Regions from separate parts of the Desulfitobacterium dichloroeliminans LMG P-21439 genome, predicted to be linked through region 2. Evidence: predicted binding sites of a transcription regulator. Region 2 holds the regulator's gene; the other holds the start of a gene.
The links. Region 2 encodes LexA, which represses DNA repair genes until DNA is damaged. Its sites were predicted from a motif close to CNAACANNTGTTNG; they were not measured.
Positions count from the first base shown of each region.

Region 1: a site for LexA is predicted at 1,540-1,553, ahead of DESDI_RS12465 (putative DNA modification/repair radical SAM protein). Genes of this name have one in related genera too.

Region 1 is NC_019903.1:2,620,145-2,624,573, forward strand. It holds gene DESDI_RS12460 (TIGR03915 family putative DNA repair protein) at 1-221, opposite strand, end outside; gene DESDI_RS12465 (putative DNA modification/repair radical SAM protein) at 200-1,507, opposite strand; gene DESDI_RS12470 (proline--tRNA ligase) at 1,716-3,443, opposite strand; gene ispG (flavodoxin-dependent (E)-4-hydroxy-3-methylbut-2-enyl-diphosphate synthase) at 3,443-4,429, opposite strand, start outside.
Region 2 is NC_019903.1:1,875,071-1,879,499, reverse strand. It holds gene DESDI_RS08985 (methionine gamma-lyase family protein) at 1-61, shown strand, start outside; gene lepB (signal peptidase I) at 72-638, shown strand; gene DESDI_RS08975 (D-alanine--D-alanine ligase) at 760-1,845, shown strand; gene lexA (transcriptional repressor LexA) at 1,944-2,552, opposite strand; gene DESDI_RS08965 (LysM peptidoglycan-binding domain-containing protein) at 2,839-3,072, shown strand; gene DESDI_RS08960 (M23 family metallopeptidase) at 3,130-3,957, shown strand; gene DESDI_RS08955 (D-alanyl-D-alanine carboxypeptidase family protein) at 4,166-4,429, shown strand, end outside.

The sequences.
Region 1 (4,429 bases), 750 kb from region 2:
TGCGCTTCCAGGGATATCTTAATGGGGATGGAGTCATACACCCGATGAGCCTTATGGGAATCCGTCTCGATGTATTTGAGAGTATCAAAGAGGCCGGGTTGACCTTCCGGTGGGAGAATTTCGAGAGGAATTTCTTTTCGCTCATAGCTTTCGAATACGCAGCATAGGAGTCCCTCAAAGCTTCCATCATATTTGTAGACTAGAGTTGACCCGTCAAACACTGAACCACATCCTCTCGAGAAATGGGCGGATCTTCAAACAAGGATAGCTGCTGGGGAACTTGAGAAGGTAGACTGGCGATGACGCGCTCAGACATTAAGGCTTGCATCACATTATGGGGAGCTAATTTAAGTCCTTCAAGGGTTTTTCCTTTGCAAAGAACAAAGTACTGAGCACGCTTCAGCACAACACCCAATTTCTTTAATCCGGTGAAATCAAGGGGGGATATTTTCCGCGCCCGCAAAATCCGGCGGGCACTAGTGACACCGATGCCCGGTACACGCAGAAGTATTTCATAAGGAGCTTGGTTGATCTCGACCGGGAATTGGTCCATATGATTAAGGGCCCAGTTGCACTTGGGATCGACCTGCAGATTAAAATTCGGATGACTTTCATCCAACAATTCTTGAGCTTGAAAACCGTAGAACCGCAAGAGCCAATCCGCTTGATAAAGCCGATGCTCTCTCATCAACGGCGGTTTGGCTGAAGCGGCGGGCAATAGACTGTGTTCGGCTACCGGGATGTAGGCCGAGAAAAAGACCCGTTTCAGCTGATACTTATTATAGAGCCCTTCCGCTAGAGTCAGAATCTTATAATCCGTATCCGGTGTCGCACCGACGATGAGCTGAGTACTTTGGCCGGCCGGGACGAATTTCTGAGCATGGCGGTATTTGATCAGATCCGTAGAATTCTCTGCAATTTTACCTTTAATAAGGCCCATCGGTCGGAGAATAGACTCCTTGCTTTTGTCGGGCGCCAAAAGTCTTAAGCTTTCCTGTGAGGGAAGCTCGATATTGATACTGACCCGGTCTGCCAGATACCCCAGCCGGGTCAAAACTTCATTATCGGTACCGGGGATCACCTTGACGTGAATATATCCGGCAAATCGGTATTCTTCGCGCAACAGTTCTAAAGTACGAATCAAAAGCTCAGAAGTATAGTTAGAATCTTTAATGACTGCCGAGCTTAAAAATAACCCCTCAATATAGTTGCGACGATAAAAGTTAATCGTAAGCTCTGCAAGCTCACGGGGGGTAAAGGATGCTCGAGGAATATCATTGGAGCTGCGGTTGATGCAGTATTTACAATCATAAACGCAGAAATTGGTCAGTAAAACTTTGAGAAGAGAGATGCACCGTCCATCGGCCGCAAAGCTATGGCAGATTCCAGCGGCAGCTGCACTGCCAATGCTTCCTGAGCTACCCTTCCGCTCCACCCCGCTGGAGGTACAAGCCACATCATATTTTGCCGAATCTGCCAGTATGGTCAGTTTATCAAATATGTCCATCTCCATCCCCTCCATCAAGATAAGAATATACCAGAACATATATTCTTTCAAGGGGGGATTGTGTGTTCTTTTAGCGTTTTTAAAGGCGAGTACTATCAGCAGACTGCTGGTGCTCTAAAAAGTATAGGAACATATCCTAATAAAAAAAATAGCTCCTACATCAAGATGTTGGAGCTATTTCTATTGAATCTGATATTCTACGAAGGACTTACATTTTACTTACTGCTTCTTGAATAATCCCCTGCACTCGTTTCGCTAGCTCTTCGACCTTGACGAGTTGCATTTCTCCGGTCTTGCGATCACGGAGCTCAACTTCCCCATTGGCGAGAGTTTTGCTTCCCACGGTGACCCGCAGGGGATAGCCGACAAGGTCCGCATCCTTGAATTTCACGCCCGGACGCTCATCCCGATCATCAAGAACAGCCTCTACCCCGAGTTTTTGAAGCTCTTGGTATAGCTTTTCGCCGGTTTCACGAACTTGCTCATCCTTCATACTCACTGGGACCACAATCACATGATAAGGAGCGATAGGGATAGGCCAGATGATTCCATCTTTATCATTGTTTTGCTCGATGGCTGCGGCCATGGTACGGCTGACTCCGATACCGTAGCAACCCATGACACAAGGGTGCTCGGCACCATTCTCATCCAAGAATACGGCGTTGAGGGCTTTCGAATACTTTGTTCCCAGCTTAAAGACTTGACCGACTTCGATGCCTCGTGCTTCTTTGAGCGGGCTACCACATTTGGGACAGGGCTCCCCTGCTTCCACCATGCGCAGATCAAGAACCTGATCGAAACGAAAATCCTTCTCTGGCACAGCATCCACATAATGCTTGTCCTTTGCATTGGCACCACAAACAGCCTTAGTCATCAGCGGCACTTCCAAATCAGCCACGACCCTTAAACCCTTCGGTGCGCCTATGGGGCCAACAAAGCCCGGTTCGCAACCCAGTTTTTCGAGTACAGCTTCGGGGCTGGCCAACTGCAAGTTGATAAAGGGGCCAAGGGCGTTGTTCATTTTGATTTCGTTGATTTCCCGGTCGCCGCGAACGAGGACGAGGAAGAGCTTATCATCACCTTGATAAAGAAGAGATTTTACAAGATCGCTCTTTTTCACACCCAGGAATTCTGCCACCTGCTCAATGGTCTTTGTTCCTGGTGTATCTACACTTCGGCAATCACCGATCGGAGCATCACTGGCTACAGTCGTGGGCTTGCATTCAGCCTTCTCCACATTGGCAGCATAATCGCAATCTGGGCAATAGACAACGGCAGCCTCTCCTGATTCAGCCAAAACCATGAATTCATGCGTGCCACCTGTACCACCGATGGCTCCGGCATCTGCCTCAACTGGGCGGAAGGTTAAGCCGCAACGGGTAAAGACACGAGTATAAGCGTCGTACATTTTTTTATAGCTCTCGGCCAAGCCTGCTTCGTCCCGGTCGAAGGAATAGAGATCCTTCATAATAAATTCCCGACCACGCATTAAGCCAAAGCGAGGACGTCGCTCATCCCGGTATTTGTTTTGTATCTGATAGAGAAGCAGGGGCAATTGCTTATAGGAACGGATTTCTCCCCGCACTAGATCGGTGATGATTTCTTCATGGGTTGGTCCAAGGCAAAATTCCCGATTATGGCGGTCATTAAGGCGCATAAGTTCCTGTCCGTAAATATCCCAGCGACCGCTCTCCCGCCAGAGCTCGGCTGGCTGAATAATTGGGAGTAAGACTTCTTGTCCTCCCTTAACATCCATTTCTTCTCTAACGATTTGCTCAATTTTACGCAATACACGTAAGCCTAAGGGCAAGTAGGTATAGATACCGGCAGCGGCTTTACGAATTAACCCTGCCCTTACCAGCATCTGATGACTAACAACTTCCGCCTCGGCAGGAACCTCCCGCAGGGTCGGATTAAGGATTTGGCTTACACGCATCAATGTTCATCCTTTCCATACTGTTTCACATAATTCTCGATTTCTTGGAGCAAAGCGGGTAGTAGTTCTTCTTCCGATAAACGGGCGACAATTTCTCCTTTTTTAAAGAGCAACCCCATTCCTTTGCCGCCGGCAATACCAAAATCTGCTTCCCGTGCTTCACCGGGTCCATTCACCGCACATCCCATGACCGCAACTTTCAAAGGTCGATCCAAGGGAGGTAAATTGGAGAGCTTGTCCTCCACCTTCTCGGCGAGTTCAGCGAGATTAACCTGCGTCCGACCACAGGTAGGACAGCTTATCAGGTCCACTCCCCTATTTCTTAAACCAAGGACCCTAAGAATCTCTAATGCCATTGGGATTTCTTGAACGGGATCTCCCGTCAGGGAAACACGGAGTGTATCGCCAATGCCTTCAGCTAGGAGGCTGCCGATTCCCACGGCCGACTTCACAACCCCCGAGCGTACGGTTCCAGCTTCGGTGACTCCCACATGAAGGGGGTAATCAACACACTCCGCCATCTTCCGATAAGCCCCCAACATCAGGGGCACATGGGAAGCCTTTAACGATACTTTGATTTTGTCATAGCCTTCTTCTTCGAGCAGGTGAATATGTCCTAAAGCACTTTCCACCATGCCCTCAGCTGTTACACCCTGATATTTCGCTAAGATTTCTTTCTCCAGCGACCCAGCGTTAACCCCAATCCGAATGGGTATTTCTCTCTCCTTACAGGCTCGGACGACTTCTTGCACCTTCCAACGAGCACCAATATTGCCGGGATTTAACCTTAAGCCATGAACGCCTTGTTCTATGGCCAGCAACGCTAACTGATAATCAAAATGGATATCAGCTATCACAGGCAGTGCGCTCTGCAATGCAATTTCTTGGAGAGCATATCCTGCATCACGATCCAAGACCGCAAGACGTACAACCTCACACCCTGCTTTAGCTAAGGCGTGAATCTGAGCTAGGGTACTAGGAATATC
Region 2 (4,429 bases):
CGTCAAATTTGGCAATATCTTAGCGGCACAGAGGCTTTGGGAACAAGGATTACTAAAGTGAGGTGTACAGTGTGGAAAATGAACGCTATATAGATAAAATCCTGCATAAACCCGGGAAAAGCACCCTAAAATTTGTTCTTGAGATTGTTGAAATAGTCATTATCGCCTTTGCTCTATCATGGTTAATTCGCACCTATGTATTAGAGGCAAGAATTATTCCTACCGGATCCATGCTTACAACCATCCAATTGCAAGATCGCGTGATCGTTGATAAGCTATTCTTTAAATATTTTGGGGAATTCGAACGAGGCGATATTATTGTTTTCCATCCGCCTTCAAGTGCACACTCCTCCGATGATTTTATCAAACGTATAGTGGCCTTACCGGGAGATACCATTGAGATTAATAAACACAAAACCTATATCAATGGTAAGCCCATCGATGAGCCCTATGTTATGGAACCTCAGATCAAAACTATTGAGCCCCTAGTCGTTCCGGATGGCTCAGTATTTGTCATGGGAGATAACAGAAATAACAGTGCCGATTCTCGGGAATGGGGCTTTTTACCCATTGAAAACATCTCCGGAATGACGTTATTTCGTTATTGGCCCTTGAACCGTTTCGGAGCAATTGATTAAGCTATTGATTGATGATTGATAATTGCTTGATTGATATTGAATAATGATATAGTAGCTTTTTTAGCAATTTGCATATAGTATAGAGAATTAAAAATGCCAGCAGAGAGGATGGGTACATATCATGACAAGGCAAAGAATAGTTCTTCTCTTTGGAGGACAATCCGGAGAACACGAGGTCTCTCTGAATTCTGCTACATCTGTACTCAAAGCAATAGATTCTGAAAAATACGAAGTTCAAACCATCGGAATTTCCAAATCCGGTCAATGGCACTGGGGAGTAAACCCCGTAGATTGGCAAAGCGATTCGTCTATTCACGGTATTCAAGTTAATCTCATTCATGACCCCTCTAATCCACACTTTATAGCCTTAGATGGTAGTCAACTTCCTCACAACGGGAAGTTTGACTTCATTTTCCCCGTCCTGCACGGACCATTCGGCGAAGATGGTACAATCCAAGGATTATTTGAAATGGCAAATGTTCCCTACGCAGGCTCAGGGGTCCTAGGCTCAGCTTTAGGGATGGATAAAGACCGCATGAAGGCGGTTTTTACCCAAGCCGGCCTGCCACAAGCTCCGTATCTCACCATCCTCAGAGAAACACTGCATAAAAACATGGAAAAAGTACTTAAAAGTATTGAACAATCCCTTGGCTATCCTTGCTTTGTTAAACCAGCCAATTTGGGCTCCAGTGTAGGTATATCTAAGGCAAACAGTCCTGAAGAACTACTTAAAGCACTTAAATTAGCAGCTGAATACGACCGCAAAATTGTGGTTGAGAAAAACATCATCGGTCGAGAAATTGAGCTCAGTGTACTTGGCAATGATGAGGCTCAGGCCAGTGTCCCCGGAGAGATTCTTCCCTCTAAGGACTTTTATGATTATGAAGCCAAATACATCGATACCGGCTCACGCTTAGTGATTCCTGCAGTACTTGATCCCCAAGTGGTCAGCAGTCTACAAGAAAAAGCTGTGCAAGCCTTCCACGCCGTTGAAGCCTGTGGATTAAGTCGAGTGGATTTCTTCGTTACCAAAGATAATCAGATCTATATCAATGAAATCAATACTATGCCTGGCTTCACCCAAATTTCCATGTATCCTAAGCTTTGGGAAGCGAGCGGAATTCCATACTCTGAACTGATCACTCGTTTGATTGAATTAGGCTTTGAGCGCTTTAAAGATAGTCGTTCAAGGAAAATATCGGTTTAAGGTAGTCTCCAATAGTATAAATGGGATAAAAAACAGACACAAAAGAAGGCCATAACCCCTCTTTTGTGTCTGTTTTTCATTAAATAAGAAATGTGAAATTAATGCAAAAGACGAAATACCCCAATCACTTTCCCTAAAACGACGACGTCTTGAGAATAAATGGGTTCCATGTATTGATTTTCGGGTTGTAGTCGAATCAAAGTTTTTTCCTTATAGAAGCGTTTAACTGTAGCTTCTTCACCAATCATAGCAACGACTATCTCACCATTGCGGGCAACTTGCTGTTGTCGAACTAAGATAAGATCCCCATCCATGATTCCGGCATCGATCATGCTTTCTCCTTTAACTCTGAGCATAAAAACCGTATCAGAGTTTACTAAATCAACAGGGAGAGGGAACGTATCTTCGATGTTTTCTTCAGCTAAGATGGGTTGACCAGCTGTAACTCGACCGATAATCGGCACAAAAACTGTTCGCTTTTCATCCGCATCACTGCCCAATATCTCAATAGCCCGAGGCTTTGTTGGATCACGGCGTATGTATCCTTTTTCTTCGAGAGTTTGTAGATGACCATGGACAGTCGAACTCGACATCAAGCCCACAGCATCGCCGATTTCGCGGACGGAGGGAGGGTAGCCTTTTTCGCGAATAACCCGTTTTATAAACTCTAAAATATCAGTTTGTCTTTGTGATAAATCAAGATACATCCAATCCCCCCTATGTATTTATGCACCTATTGTACCATTAAATTCATTTTGATGCAAACAAATGTTCGAAAGACTATTGACTAAATAACACTTTCTCCTTTATACTGTTCTCAAGAACTTATGTTCGGTCTATTCTGTTTTAAGGGAACATTAAGGAGGATTATTCATTATGAGTACTTGCACTTCTTCAATACGCCATTACCGGAATTATAGAAATTACCGCATGAGAAAACTACAACGGCAATTTTGTTCATATTTATTACTTTTTTTCGTTATTTTTGGAGGGATGGGATGGTTTGTCTGGGATTGGAATCAAGCAAATAGTAAGGTAGAAGCCCTAACCTTTCAACCCCAAATTGTTCAATCCGGTGATACGCTCTGGTCCTTGGCCGAAAACACTGGCCTACAAATTGATACCCGTACACTTGTTCTAAAAATTATGGAATTTAATCAACTCACGGATTCTACTATTCAGACGGGTCAAGTAATTTACACACCTGCTGACCCGCTACAGCCTTAGTAATACTTCTAACCCGAGCTCTCTCCCCATACTAATTGTAGAGAGGGGGAGAGGTGAATGAGATTTCGCAAGAGATTCAAGGCTCGAGGAAGGTTTTGGATGTTAATTATAAAGGCCGTAGTTGTCGTGGTGATCAGCTTATCTTTATGGAAAGGCTTACATATGCCTCCCAGGATTTCTTCAGATATCTATCCTTACCTTACTAATTTATCAGCTCATCTCATTTTGCACTCCCAAAAGGAAGGCCAAAACCTGTCAGCGACGGGCTGGGCTGATCTAATTGCTCTGAGAAGTACAGTCGCGGAAACAGAGCAGGCCTACCTCATCAGGCAGCTTGAGCAAGGCATTTCTTTTGAAGATTTAGCTTGGCAGAATGAGGTTATACAGATTAAAAAAGAAACGATCAAGCAACTACTCCGGCGTCGAGAGGTTCTTTTAACTCATCCTCTCTATGAGCCAAATCGTTTTGTTTTTCCGGTGATTGGTGAAGTTTGGTTTGTTGATACTTTTGGCGCGGACAGGGAAGGCGGGATCCGTCACCATGAGGGAACTGATATTTTTGGGGCGGAAGGGCTCCCCGTTGTCAGTGTCAGCGACGGTGTAATTGAAAAGTTAGGTTGGAATCGACTGGGAGGGGAACGAGTTGGTGTTCGAGGAGAGGATGGTAATTACTATTACTATGCTCATCTGCAAACCATCGACCCTAAGCTTATAATGGGTCAAAAAGTCAAAAAGGGAGATTCTTTGGGTACCTTAGGCCATTCAGGTGATGCTTTAACAACGCCAGACCACTTACACTTTGGCATCGAACTGCCAAACGGAGAATGGGTAAACCCTTATCCATTTGTATCTGTCTGGCAACAAAATCATGAGCATCTTCGGTAATTGTCGATGTTGTAACTCATTTTTGTTTTATATTGAACTATAAAGCTTGCTCAAAATATCAAAATTCTTTATTATATAAGAGCGAGACAGTTTATACGCGACGTTCAGATTGGGATCGAGATTAAGATTGAGATCGAGTTAAGATTGGGCCAAGGTGAACTACCTACATGAATTGTCAGCTCTATATACTTATAAAAGAAGGCAAGCTATGAATAAGAATACTAAAAGAAGAACTATAAGATTCACAACGATTATTGCTTTAGCGGTAATCGTTTTAAGCTTTTACCCTAATCTGCCAACATTTTCAGGATTAGCAAGGACGCTCCAAGCACAAAACACCTCTGAATTGGCTTATTCAGCATCAGGTACTACCCAAATAAGCGCTGGGAACACTGCCCCGAAAAGCACTTTTCCTACCAACAAAGTGAATGATTCCAGTGATCCTGCACGTCCTGAAGATTCTAGTTATCTA